DNA from 4 places in the Paenibacillus paludis genome. Region 1 is predicted to be linked to each of the others. Evidence: riboswitches for the same ligand, from Rfam matches in the RefSeq annotation. Region 1 holds a riboswitch; each other region holds the start of a gene.

What was found. Region 1 has a riboswitch for cobalamin ahead of ACAN56_RS15745 (S-layer homology domain-containing protein). Riboswitches for the same ligand answer to the same signal wherever they lie in the genome.
Region 2: another riboswitch for cobalamin. It lies ahead of metE (5-methyltetrahydropteroyltriglutamate--homocysteine S-methyltransferase); the one in region 1 lies ahead of ACAN56_RS15745 (S-layer homology domain-containing protein).
Region 3: another riboswitch for cobalamin. It lies ahead of ACAN56_RS09585 (anaerobic ribonucleoside triphosphate reductase); the one in region 1 lies ahead of ACAN56_RS15745 (S-layer homology domain-containing protein).
Region 4: another riboswitch for cobalamin. It lies ahead of ACAN56_RS24540 (energy-coupling factor ABC transporter permease); the one in region 1 lies ahead of ACAN56_RS15745 (S-layer homology domain-containing protein).

What each region holds. Positions count from the first base shown of each region.
Region 1 covers NZ_JBGJZP010000007.1:161,221-164,427, reverse strand. Annotated here, with positions in the region: gene ACAN56_RS15745 (S-layer homology domain-containing protein) at 1-1,881, opposite strand, end outside; cobalamin riboswitch at 2,145-2,344, opposite strand; gene ACAN56_RS15740 (GAP1-N2 domain-containing protein) at 2,803-3,207, opposite strand, start outside.
Region 2 covers NZ_JBGJZP010000002.1:308,814-312,020, forward strand. Annotated here, with positions in the region: gene metE (5-methyltetrahydropteroyltriglutamate--homocysteine S-methyltransferase) at 1-1,844, opposite strand, end outside; cobalamin riboswitch at 2,008-2,218, opposite strand; gene ACAN56_RS04740 (undecaprenyl-diphosphate phosphatase) at 2,504-3,207, opposite strand, start outside.
Region 3 covers NZ_JBGJZP010000004.1:200,930-204,136, forward strand. Annotated here, with positions in the region: gene nrdG (anaerobic ribonucleoside-triphosphate reductase activating protein) at 1-26, opposite strand, end outside; gene ACAN56_RS09585 (anaerobic ribonucleoside triphosphate reductase) at 23-2,008, opposite strand; cobalamin riboswitch at 2,344-2,574, opposite strand; gene ACAN56_RS09590 (MTH1187 family thiamine-binding protein) at 3,007-3,207, shown strand, end outside.
Region 4 covers NZ_JBGJZP010000015.1:107,716-110,922, reverse strand. Annotated here, with positions in the region: gene ACAN56_RS24550 (DUF6171 family protein) at 1-177, shown strand, start outside; gene ACAN56_RS24545 (ArsR/SmtB family transcription factor) at 381-1,358, opposite strand; cobalamin riboswitch at 1,522-1,710, shown strand; gene ACAN56_RS24540 (energy-coupling factor ABC transporter permease) at 1,974-2,738, shown strand; gene ACAN56_RS24535 (energy-coupling factor ABC transporter substrate-binding protein) at 2,738-3,034, shown strand; gene cbiQ (cobalt ECF transporter T component CbiQ) at 3,018-3,207, shown strand, end outside.

The DNA of each region.
Region 1 (3,207 bases):
GCCGTCATGGGTTCCGTTCTTAATCCCATTAATGCCCGACACATAGCTGCCATAGGAGGACTCCGTAATCTCCAGCGGAATATTTCCGGATGCCGTAAGCTTCTTCAATGCCGCCAGCGCGTTGGATGCTTGCAGCGCTCCCTCAGCGACCGGCCCCTCAGGTCCTTCAACCGACAGGTGGACTGGTACATTCTTGGAGATTACCTTTACAGCTTGCGAATATTTAGCGATAGTTGGTGCATTGTCCGTAACATAGCCGGTTACGGTTAGCGTATAGTCTCCTGCCGGAACACCTTCGGCAAAGACCGCTTTGCCGTCTTCACCGGTTGTTGCCTTCCGGTCTCCGACCGCCACCTCCACACCAGATGCACTTGAGGTTACAGGACTCGAGATATTTGTGGCGTTGTCCCATACCCATTTTATCTGGGTAACCGTAACTGAGAAAGGCTCCTCCTCACCTGGCTGCGACGCGGACAGCGTCAGCGAATTCACCAGCTGCGTATCATTGCCCGCATAATAAACGAGGACCCGGTCTGCTTCCTTAAGTTTAAAGTCCTTCATTCCTACATCGGGATCAATCCATGCCCCATCCCGGGATACAGCGTATTTCCAGCCATCCCAGCCGCCGTAGATTCCGGCTTGGATGCCGCCGATTCCCGTTACATAGCTGCCCGATTCATTCTTAATCGGAAGGCCCTTCTGGGCTGCCACTTTCTCCAGCACCTCGAGGACATTGCCTGCGTATGCCATCCCTTCTCCCAGCGTGTTCTGCGGCCCTTCAATTACAAGGGGCACATACACTAACGGATTCGGAACCGCTGGCTTGGTGAAGTCATACAGCTTGCCGTTTCCGCCCCCGCTGTACAGGGTGTAGGCCACCAGCGCCTGCAGCCCCTGCTCTGTAGCAAATGCATTTACATTTCCGCCCTGATTATGGGCAAACCCGCCGCCCTCTACGCTGAAGCTGAGCAGTCTGCTTATCAGGTCTGCTTCACCCTTGGAGAATTCTGCTCCTTCCGGGTCTACCCCGAAGGAGGCAAGGCCGATAATGACCTGTGCCGCGCTTTCGCTGCTGCCTCCAAAGCCGCCGTTGCTGTCCTGCGCAGCGGACAGCCAGGCTACTGCTTTTTGCCCGGCAGTTGCAACCACCGGATCACTCTTATGCGCAGCAAGGGCCGTCAAAGCCATCGCCGTCATATCCGGCTCGCTTGCCCCGGAAGTCAAGGCAAACCCGCCGTCCGCATTTTGCTTGGACAGGATCTCACTCAGCAGCGCCGCTTTGCTCCATTTGGCATCCGCCCCAATGGTATAATTGCCGGAATCCAGTGCCAGCAGCGCATAGACCGGATTGTTCAGCGTCTGGCCGCTCATTTTGTCACTGTTATAGATACGCTCAACCAGATTAAAACCCGGTTCAGAGCCGTTTCCGGCAAAGTTCGCCGGATCAGCCCCCACGGCTTGTACCGCGAGCACAATCCGTGCATAATCAGTGACTGCGGCAAAGCTGCCGCTGGCTGTCCGCACTTTTTGCTCCAGCAGCCGGACATAACTTTCCGGAACTTTGTAGCCCGCCTGTGCGAGGCCAACCGCCTGCCATTCTGACGTCACGCCACTGCTGAGCATATACTCGGCAGCCGCATAGGTCGCTCCGGCAACTGTAATCTGCTGCTTCGCTGTTAATGCAGCCGCAGCCGGCTCTGCGCCAGATTCGTCTGCTGCATATACAGCAGCCGTAACACTTTCCGTTCCCCCGGACGCGGTAGCGGAGACCGCTCCGGCAAACACTTGTCCTGAAGGAACAAGCGCTGTGCCCAGAATCGAAATAACCAGCAATAAAGCCAGGCCAAGCATAAAGGACTTGGCAGAGAGAAGAGTCTTCATCGTTAACCTCTTTCCGTGAATAAAATAGTGAAGCAGCGGACAACAAGAAGAAACGGCTGTGCTGTCCCTTTCAAAAGGACGGGGCCGTTTCTGTGAGAGAGAAGGAACACGCACAGCAACCGGCTTATACCTCATCCTCATCCCTCAAAAAAACCGCCCCTGCTAAGGGCGGCCTCGGAAGAATACAAATGAAGTACGGCGGTGCTCAAGCTCCGCCACCACATCCATTTGTAATGTTCCGCATTCTTACCCCACGAAGAATAGAAACGTTCAAGAAAAAGGCAGGTCTCCTGGCTTATGCTTCACCGCTTCCCTCCGCCTTCCCGTCCTTGCTTCACAGGACAGTGGCACCCTTAAGAGTCGCTCTGCATTTACAGTGGCGGGACCGCGCCGGACTTGCACCGGCCTTCCCTTTTAAGCAAATTCTATGGATAGAATCTGCACCCTTTTCACTAGACTATCAAATTTTAATATTCATAATCATATCCACTATTCCCTTGTATGTCTATAGAAAAGCTGTTCCAATGCCGCCCGTTGCCGGCTGATCCCTTTTCGAAAGCATCAAACACACTCTTCGTTGCTCCCAACCTGTCTGCACGCAGTTCATCATTAGTAGCGGAAAAAATGCCCGCTAAGTTTTAGCTACTCCCACATTAATAAGGATTAGGCGGATTTACACCCGCTATTATTTCGCAAAACGCCTCATCTGGCTCAACCGGATAATTTAGCGGTAATATTTCGTCTTATACAACTTATTCTCAATCTATAGTCCACATTAGAGGGAAATATCCCCTTTACTGGGTATGATCTGCAATAACCAACACCGGAGCTCAGTGTAAAGAAAAAAATCCTGAACGCGCATCTGCCCTGCTCTTTCCGGGCAAAACATGCGGTTCAGGATTTTTGTCTATTTATATCGCTTTACTCAGCAGCATCGGTTGCTGCTCCGCCATCATCCGAAGGCGTTGCAGTCGCAGTTGCAGTAGGCTGGGCACTCGGTGTAGGGGCTGCCGTAAGTGCTGGATCCGACTGCAGAGTCAGCTTGTAATCGCCCGCGATGATCATGTTGCCCTCGGCCAGCTTAGCCCCCGGTTCCAGATCCACAGTGACTTGGTACGAAGCCCCCCCGGTCACGCCCGGCGAAGGCGCGGATGACACAGCCGGGGACGCACCGGCTTCCGTTCCGGTGTCCGCGTTCCCTGTCGCGCCGACTTCTGTTCCGGCGTTCGCGTTACCCGTCGCGTCGACTTCTGTTCCGGCGTTCGCGTTACCCGTCGCGCCGGCTTCTGCTCCAGCGTTCGCGTTCCCTGTCGCGCCGACTTCTGT
Region 2 (3,207 bases), on a different contig from region 1:
GGCAGGCCTTCACGGATCGCCGGTTCATCCACCTGAATCATCTCGATTCCCGCTTCCTCAAGCGCCTGAACCTCATACCGCAGGGCAAGGGCGATCTGGTTGGCCACCTCTTCACGGCTGAGATCATCACGGACAAACGACCAGTTCAGAATGGTCACCGGACCGGTCAGCATCCCTTTTACCGGAAGACTGGTGAGCGACTGGGCGTACAGACTTTCCTTCACGGTCATAGGGCCGGTAAACGCAACATCGGCATAAATGACCGGCGGCTTCACACAACGTGAACCGTAGGATTGGACCCAGCCCCCTTTGGTAAAGAGGTACCCTGCCAGCTTCTCGCCGAAGAATTCAACCATATCCGTCCGCTCAAATTCACCGTGCACGAGCACATCCAGCCCGAGCTCCTCTTGAAAAGTAATCGCATCTGCAATTTGCTGGCGGATAAATCCGTCATAGCGCTCCTGATTCCAGACACCCTTGCGCCATTTGAGCCGGGCCTGGCGCACTTCAGGCGTCTGCGGGAAGCTGCCGATCGTCGTTGTCGGCAGCAGCGGCAGCTGCCACTTCTGCTGCTGCACCTTCACGCGTTCCGCGAAGGGCAAGCTGCGGCTGTCCGGCAGCTTATCCAGGCTGCTCACCTGCTCAGCCACATCCTGGCGCCCGCGTTCCGGCAAGGCGCGGAACACTTTCAGCGCCTCGCGGCTCTCGGCGAGCGCTGCGGCATAGACCTGCCCATCCTCGCCCGCCGCTGCTGCAATCAGACTCAGCTCCGCCAGCTTCTCGTCGGCGAAGGCCAACGCCTGCCGTACCGCAGGCTTTAACTTGTCCTCGCCTTGAACAGTTACCGGCACATGCAGCAGACTGGAGGATGGCTGGAGGATCAGCCGTTCGTCCGGCACATGGGACTTCAGCGCGCGGACCAGCTCAAGCTTGGCATCCAGATCGGAACGCCAAATATTGCGCCCGTCGATAATGCCCGCTCCCAGCCATTTGTCCTCTGGCCAGCCCAGACGCCGGATCGAGGCCAGATTAGCCCCGCCGTCATGGACAAAGTCCAGTCCGATACCCTGCACAGGCAACTCCAGCAGCGCTTCCAGCGGCTCTGCGGCTTCAAAGTAAGTCTGCAGCAAGACATGAAGTCCGGGCACTGCTGCAGCGATCTCTCTGTAGATAGTTCCCAGCAGTTCAACTTCTTCCGCGGTTAAGCCGGTTACGATAGCCGGTTCGTCGATCTGTACCCAAGCCACGCCTTCCTGCTGCAGCTCCTGCAGCAGCTGCACATACACCGGCAGGAAACGGGCAGCAACCTCTGCAATTTGATCGGCAGCGAACCCCTTGGAGAGCTTCAGGAAGGTATAGAGTCCGACTATAACCGGCTTGCCTTCAATACCCGCCTGCTCTTTGGCGAAACGGTAGGCAGCGAGCGGTTTGTTCTCAATCAGGCGGGGAGTCTGCCCGCCGATTTCCGGCACGATATAATGGTAATTCGTATTGAACCATTTGGTCATCTCGCAGGCAGGGGCGGCCGAATTGCCGCGCGCCATGGCGAAGTACAGATCGAGCGGAATGTCTCCGCCATCGTAGGCATATCGCGGAGGAACAATGCCAAACATAGCAGCGGTATCCAGCACATGGTCATAAAAGGTGAAATCATTGACAGGAATCAGTGCGATCCCGGCCTGCTGCTGTGTCTTGAGGTGCTGAAGCTGAATCCCGGCCATTTCCGCGCGGAAGGCTTCTTCATTGATTTTGCCGCTCCAGTAAGCCTCCAGCGTGTTTTTCCACTCCCGGTTCTTTCCGATTCTCGGATAACCGAGGCTGCTCGTCTTGATGTTGTTTGTCATTACAGTCACTCCCTTGTCTATAGTAAATGCCTTAAGCTTTAGTTAATGATCTCAGTCGGTATCGATAATAAAGAGCGTCTTCCCCTAACCAGGCCGCAGGGAAAGACGCCCATGGGCTGCCAATGGGTAACGTCTTAACACCTCCCTATCTTCCGTAGGTACTGCAGTGCTGTTGAGACAGGCAGGTCTCCTGGCTAGCGGCGTCGGCATCCATCAGCAAGTCTTCCCGGCGAAGTAGATATGGCCAGTGACATGGGCTGCTATGAACTCTTCCGTTACAGTGGCGGGACCGCATCGGCTTGTCACCGAATTTCCCTATTAAGCCTCCGGGCCTTTCTGATACTCCGGCTGGCGCCTGTCTCCGATATTTGCAAATTGTATTCATCCCGTAATCTGATGCCATCATACTGAATCCGATACCTTATCCGCAACAGATTTACGGGTATTCCCGTTATACACATTCTCTATAGCTGGCGCCGTGCAGGCTCATTTTGCGGCGATTCTGCCGCACATTCCCTCACAGCCTCTCTTCAAGAAGCAGCTTCAGCGAACGTTTGGTGTACAGCAAAAAGAACCGGCTGTACCGTCCTTGTTAAGGAGGTACAGCCGGTTCCTTTTCGATAAATGATAGCAGTCAACGGACTGTTTCAAACTGTCTTTTAGAACCAGACGAGGTAGACTACCCCGGCAAGAACGAGACGGTAAATCGCAAACGGCATGAGCTTGATCCGGTTGATCAGCTTCAGGAAAAACTTCATAGAGAGCAGCGCGAACAGGAAGGCACTAATGAACCCGGCAATAAAAAACGGCAGGGCATCTATCGTAAAATACTGCCAGTTCTTGACCAGTGAAATCAGACTCGCACCCGCCATAATCGGCACTGCCATAATAAAGGTGAAATCGGCAGCCGCACGGTGGCTCATACCCAGCAGCACACCACCTGAGATGGTCGATCCGGAGCGTGAAAAGCCGGGCCAGAGCGACAAGCATTGGATCAAACCTACCGATAGCGCCTGTCTATATGTAATTTGGTCAACACTCTCTGTCTTGATTTTTTTGGGGGCGAACCGGTCGGCAAAAATCATGAATATTGCACCAATGACCAGACCGATCAGCACCGTTGATGTTGAAAATAAATGCTCATCGATGTAATCCTCGAACAGAAAACCGAGGATTCCTGCAGGGATAAGTCCTACAATGACCTGCGCCAGCTTCAGCCGGCCTTCCGTCTCCACCGGAGGTTGTCCTTCCGGCACCGCCGTCAGCTCCTTGCGGCTGAATCGTTTGAGACCCAGCAGGTCGATGAACCGGTTGCGGAAAATGATGACTACCGCCAGGATCGAACCCAGCTGGATGACTACTT
Region 3 (3,207 bases), on a different contig from region 1:
TCCGGGTAGTAGCCGCAAATATTCATAGATGCTTGATGCGGTCTCTTACTTCGGCCTGCTTGGCGGCGTTGAAGCGGGTCTGGTAGTCACCGGTCAAATATCCGGTTACCCGGCGCAGGCGGCGGATATGGGTGTCATGCTCATGCGCGCCGCAGGAAGGGCAGTTCGTGCCGATAACCCCTTCATAGCCGCAGCCGGAGCAGCGGTCAATTGGGTGGTTAATGCTGAAATAGCTGATTTCCTGCTCCAGCGCGTAGCGGATGATTTTGACAAAAGCCGCCGGGTTGCTGCGGGCATTGCCGTTCAGTTCCACATAGGAAATGGCTCCGGCGTTGCAGTACTCATGGAAAGGGGCCTCAAGGCTAATCTTCTTGGCCGCACTGATCTCGTAATACACAGGAATGTGGAAGGAGTTCGTATAATATTCGCGGTCGGTTACGCCGGGAATTGAGCCAAGCACCTTGTGGTCCACCTTGGTGAATTTGCCGGACAAGCCTTCGGCAGGTGTTGCAAACAGCGTGATGTTAAGATCAAGTTCTTCGCTCTTGCGGTCGCAGTACTCACGCATATGGCGGACAACGGCGAGCGCTTTGGCATGGACCTCCATGTCCTCGCCATGATGTTTGCCGTACATGGCCTTCATGCACTCCGCCATACCGATGAAGCCGAGCGACAGACTGCCGTGCTTCAGCAGATCGCCTACGCTGTCCTCTGGAGCAAGCTGCTCGCCGCCTTCCCAGACGCCTTCGCGCATCATGAAATCGGAGGCTTTGGCTTTTTGGGCCGCCTGGATCCGGAAACGGTGCAGCAGGCCCTCCAGCGCAATATCCATATAATGATTCAGGTCGTCGTAGAAGCCTTCCTCGTCGGGAGCAAGACGGCGGCCTGTCACAGTGCCGTGAGCAAGGCCTAGACGGACCAGATTAAGGGTGTTGAAGGACAGATTGCCTTTGCCTGAGCAGTGATCGCGTCCGAAACGGTCACCCAGCACCCGGGTGCGGCAGCCCATCGTAGCAAATTCAGTGTCCGGGTCAGCCGGATCATAGTATTGCATGTTGAGCGGAGCATCCAGATTGGCAAAGTTCGGATACAGTCTGCGTGCGGAACATTCGGCTGCTTTAAGAAACAGCTCATAGTTCGGATCGCCCTGCTGCTGGTTGATGCCTTGCTTGCATTTGAAGATTTGGATCGGAAACACCGGTGTTTCTCCGCTGCCGAGGCCGTTCATGGTGGCGGTCAGCAGGGAGCTGATCACAAGCTGGCCTTCGGGGGAGGTGCAGGTGCCATAGTTGATGCTGGTAAAAGGAATCTGTCCGCCGGAACGGCTGGACATCGTATTGAGATTATGTATCATACTCTCTGCTGCCTGTAGTGTTTCGCTTTCGGTCTCTTTCTGCGCAAAGCGGAAGGCGCGCGGGTACTGCTCCGCCAGATCGCTGCGGCTCATTGTGATTTCGCCGAGGTGATCACCGGCTTGTCCTTCTTCAAAGTATTCCAGTCCCTTGCGGAACAGCTTAGCGAAGGATTTGGTCACGTATGGGGCAAGGTCGTAATCCAATTTATTGGCGGATACGCCGCCGTACTGGGCATTTTGCTGGGATTGGAAAATAATCGCCACCAGCGACATTGCGGTCATAATTGAGTTCGGAGGACGGACACTGCCGTTGCCGGTATTGAAGCCTTCGCGGAGAAGGCGCTCAAACGGGATGAAGATGCAGTTGGTCGTTCCGATGGCGTATTGATCCAGATCGTGGACGTACACGACATTATCCTGAATGGCCTGCACGAGCTGTGGCGGCATCGTGAAGTTGCGGGCATACCACTTGGAATATTCACTGCCGAATTTGCTCATTTTGCCGGAGAAGCTTTCTCCGTTCAAATTGGCATTCTCGCGCAGCAGATCCAAATCCCGGCTGTCGATAATATCCCGTCCCAAATGAATAACTTCCTCCAAAAGAACTTCCTGTGCAGCTTGTCCACCGTTGTACCGTTTCTCCAGCAGCGTCATTGTCTAGCTCTCTCCCCTCGGTATAGTAAGAACGAAGTATATACTTCCTGATAGCAGTAAAAAAGCATCTCCCGCCGAGGAGGCGGGAAATGCCCGAATGCGTACGAAATATCCTTAAAGGATATTTGCCGGTTGTCTTGATGAACATATAAGCAGGGGACAGGGGTAATCTCTGTCCTGTTCTTATATATTCCGCAGAAGCCGATACCTGAGGGCGATAACGGTTTATCGCCTTCAGGTATCGGCAGCCTTGGCTCCTTAAAACACGGGAAGGCTATGTCTGCTTGTGCAGGCCGCATTGCGGACACCTCACCTGGTCCTCGCAGGCATGAATGATGGTGTCGGCGAAACAGGCAGGTCTCCTGGCTTCCGGTGAATCTTCCGGCGCCTTCCCGAGAGCTTTACCGCCCCTCAGTGGCTATTGCCGGTAGACGCTGCTTCGCGGGCTTCAGAAAGCCTGCAGGCATCCGGTTACAGTGGCGGGACCACAGCGGATTTGCACCGCGTTTCCCTATTAAGCTTCAGCTCGCTTGAAAGAGCGAAACACCTGTTTCCACTATATTTTGTTGTCGTTAGATAAAAATAACCCAATATGTTGTGTTTGTAAACCATTTTTTGAAACTCCGCGCGGGGAGCGGGTTCTGCGGTTTTACTCACAAATGATCCACAGTTAGTCCACAGGTAATCCACAAGTTGGGTACAAAAAGTGTCTGGATAAAGTCATAAATTGTCTTAAAAGATGCCACAAAGAATCCATAAATATAGTGAGCGTGACACTGGAGTGCCTAACGGAGAAATATGGGGAGGCGAAGGTTACGGAGGGTGTTAAATGGAGCAACAGTCTTCACGGCGATTTGTGGGTGTGCGGCGGAGTTGCTACAATAAGAACAGGCCGGAGACATATATCAGGAGTTTTAGGTTTATAGTCCGGAATGAGTTACCACGAGGAAGTTTCCATAAAGGGTTTTGCTTTACAGCATATTAAGGAGGGGTTCAGGATGGCAATTGGCGAAGTAACTGTAATTCCGATCGGCACAGGCAGCACGAGCCTTAGCAGCTATGTGGCCGATATGCAGCGTGTGCTCAGGGGAGTGGAAGGGATCACTTATGAGCTTACATCCATGGGGACGATTATCGAAGGGCCGATCCCGCGGATTCTCGCTGCCGTAGAAGCGCTGCATGAGTCGCCTTTCGCTGCC
Region 4 (3,207 bases), on a different contig from region 1:
AACACCGCTTCAGATGAAGTATACAGGGAGCGGGTTGCCCTTTGCTCAGCTTGTCCGAAGCTCCAGGATGGCGTAACATGCACGGCCTGCGGCTGTATTATACCGGTCGTGGCCAAGCTGAAGGAGCGCGGCTGCCCGTTGCCGGGCGGCGGTTTGTGGAGTCCGGTCACGGAGTAGCGTTCCGCCAAGCCGTTGGAGAGCCTTTGTCACAGAGGAAGCATCATCGGCTGTGAATACCGGAAAGAACCCCCTGGAGTCCCAGGCATACTGAAATTTTAAACGCCCTCATCACTCGTGGATGCAATACCGCGAGGGATGGGGGCGTTTATGTGAGAAGAGAAGAATATATATGCGGACTTTACAGTGAAGGCATCGCTTGGCTAGGAAACTGTTCCATTCCCATTGTCAGTACCTGCTGCTGCATCCCTTTTATCCGCGTCAGCACCATTGAATCCATCGATATAGAACAGCTCTACGACCAGATCCTCGTTGTAATTGCCGAAGCCTTTGCCGAATAAGGTGAGCCCGCCGATATGTTCGGCATCCTCTTCCACCGAGAGCCTGAAGGTCCACTGCTTGTTGCGGATTGCAACCTGCTCCAGCGTAATGTCTGAGAGTTTTAAGCCGTCCATATAGGTTCCTTTTGGGGTAATGCGCAGCTGCTTGAGCAGGCCGTATTGATTGGTGTACGCCGGCCACCAGGCAGGGGTATATTTCCCCGGGCTGTCTCCGTAATCGCCTGGGCTAGTCCAATACCCGAGCTTCTGGCCATTTAGCGTAAACGCAATATCCGAAGGCCAGTTATTATTGGTTGAGGGTGCTTCCGAGGCAATCTCCATCGTAATGATGAGCTCCTCCGGCTGCTGGCTGGACAACAGGAAGTTGGGTATTTTGTATTCGACATAACCTTTGCCAAACCAGAGAATTCCGGCATTCATCCGCTCCATATCCCAGAAATAACGCGGATCGTCGAAGCTGCCGATGATATGCTCGGTAGTGGCCAGCCCGCAGGTTGGCTCTATCTCAAAATCGGAATAATGTCCGACCGGTATTTCTTTCCGGTGACCCTTGCGCTCTGCTTTGGCCTGGAGTGGGAAGATAATCTCCACCCCTTCAGCGGCAAGAGAACAAATCTTTTGCAGTCCGCTTCGTCCGGGAGCCATATGGGTGCGGATCAGTCCGGCCGTTTCCAGCTTACGCACATGCATTGTCATAATGGCGCTGCTCAGCTTGACCGCTCCCGCCAATTCCTTTACATTCATGGGCTGAACAGCAAGCAGCTGCAGCATTCGCAGACGTACAGCGCTTGAGAGCGCCTCGTACACCGGCAGGGAATCTTCGGTAAGATCAAGTTTCATTTTCTGGGTACGCCTCCGGATTCAAGTTATATAGTTAATAATTATATTACTTAAATGGCTTTCTTACAACCCGTTGGGTTCACCGGATGGTGTGCTGGAGAACTTTGCCGCTCCACTTTTATCACAGACACCACCCGGCGAAGTCCACTATAATGTACAGGATAAATTAGCGATAAGACAAGGTGCCCTTGTAACTACAAGGGGTAACAGGGAATCGGGTGCAAATCCCGAGCGGTCCCGCCACTGTAAGGAAGAGCTGAACTTCAGCATGTCACTCGGCAAACAGCCGGGGAAGACGAAGGAAGGCGTTATGATCCCGAGCCAGGAGACCTACCTTGTTTGCGCGCACCACGACTCTACGCGGATAGGAGCGGTGTACGAATTGGTTAAAGAGATGAAGGCATGCAGTTTTGGAGACGGTGGATTTTGAAGATTTGGTGCAGAGCAAGTGCCAGCTTCAGCTCCCCCACATTACAATTCTGCGAATTCTCCGCGCTGTTGCAGCGGGACCACCATCTCTTACATATCTGATGACGTACATAGCACTCCCACCCCCCGGGGCGGGAGTTTTTGATTTGATGCGGCACAAAATGACGAATCCATGGAGGGAAAAGCATGAACAAACGCAAGTTTTGGAGTTTTGCTGCACTTATTGCCGGATTTACCGTTTATTTTTTGCTGAATGAGCCGGGCACGGCCAACGCGATGCATATTATGGAGGGGTTTCTGCCGGTAGGCTGGGCCGTATTCTGGTGGGCGGCGTTTCTGCCGTTTTTTGCCCTTGGAGTCCTTAAGCTGAAGAAAATGACCAAGGACAACCCGGAGCTGAAGCTGCTGCTTGGGCTGGCGGGTGCATTTACCTTTGTATTGTCGGCACTCAAAATGCCTTCCGTAACCGGAAGCAGCTCCCATCCTACAGGAACGGGGCTTGGTGCTGTAATGCTGGGGCCGCTGCCGATGAGCGTAATCGGGTCTGTTGTACTGCTGTTTCAGGCGCTGCTGCTGGCGCACGGGGGGATAACGACACTCGGAGCGAATGCATTTTCGATGGCAGTGGCCGGTCCTTTTGCCGGGTATGCGGTCTATAAGCTGCTGATGAAGGTGAACGGTCGTGAAAAGCTGGCTGTCTTTATGGCAGCGGCAGTGGCCGATCTCATGACGTATGTGGTGACCTCGGTTCAGCTTGCAGTGGCTTTTCCGGCGGCAGACGGAGGTGTGCTGGCTTCTCTGATTAAGTTCGGCGGTATTTTTGCCGTGACGCAGATTCCGCTCGCCATCAGCGAGGGGCTGCTGACCGTGCTGCTCTGGAACTGGCTGAAATCCTACAGCCCGAATGAGCTGTCGCTGCTGAAACGGCAAACCAAGGGAGGAAGTCTGTGATGAGCAATAAGTGGAAAAATGGGTTGATGCTGCTGGCGGTGATTTTGCTGGTGGTGCTGCCTCTGCTGCTGGTGAACGGGGAATTCGGCGGGGCTGACGATGCCGCAGAGGGTGTAATTACAGAGATTGATCCCGGTTATGAGCCCTGGTTCAAACCGCTGACCGAGCTGCCCGGCGAAACGGAAAGCATGCTGTTCGCGCTGCAGGCGGCGATCGGGGCCGGAGTGATTGGCTATTCCATCGGCCTGCTGAAAGGCAGACAGGACCGGCGCAAGCTTAATGATCAGAAGAATTGATGCGTTATCCTACAGCAATGCGCTGAGGCAGCTGCCCGCGATGTGGAAAAGCCTGTTCGCAGCAGTCATGTTCATCCTTTCCTATGCGCTTCATCCGGCCTTGCAGCTTGTGATTGCGGGCTGGATGACCGTGTGGTGTGTACTGTACGCCAAAATCCCGCTGCGCGCCTACG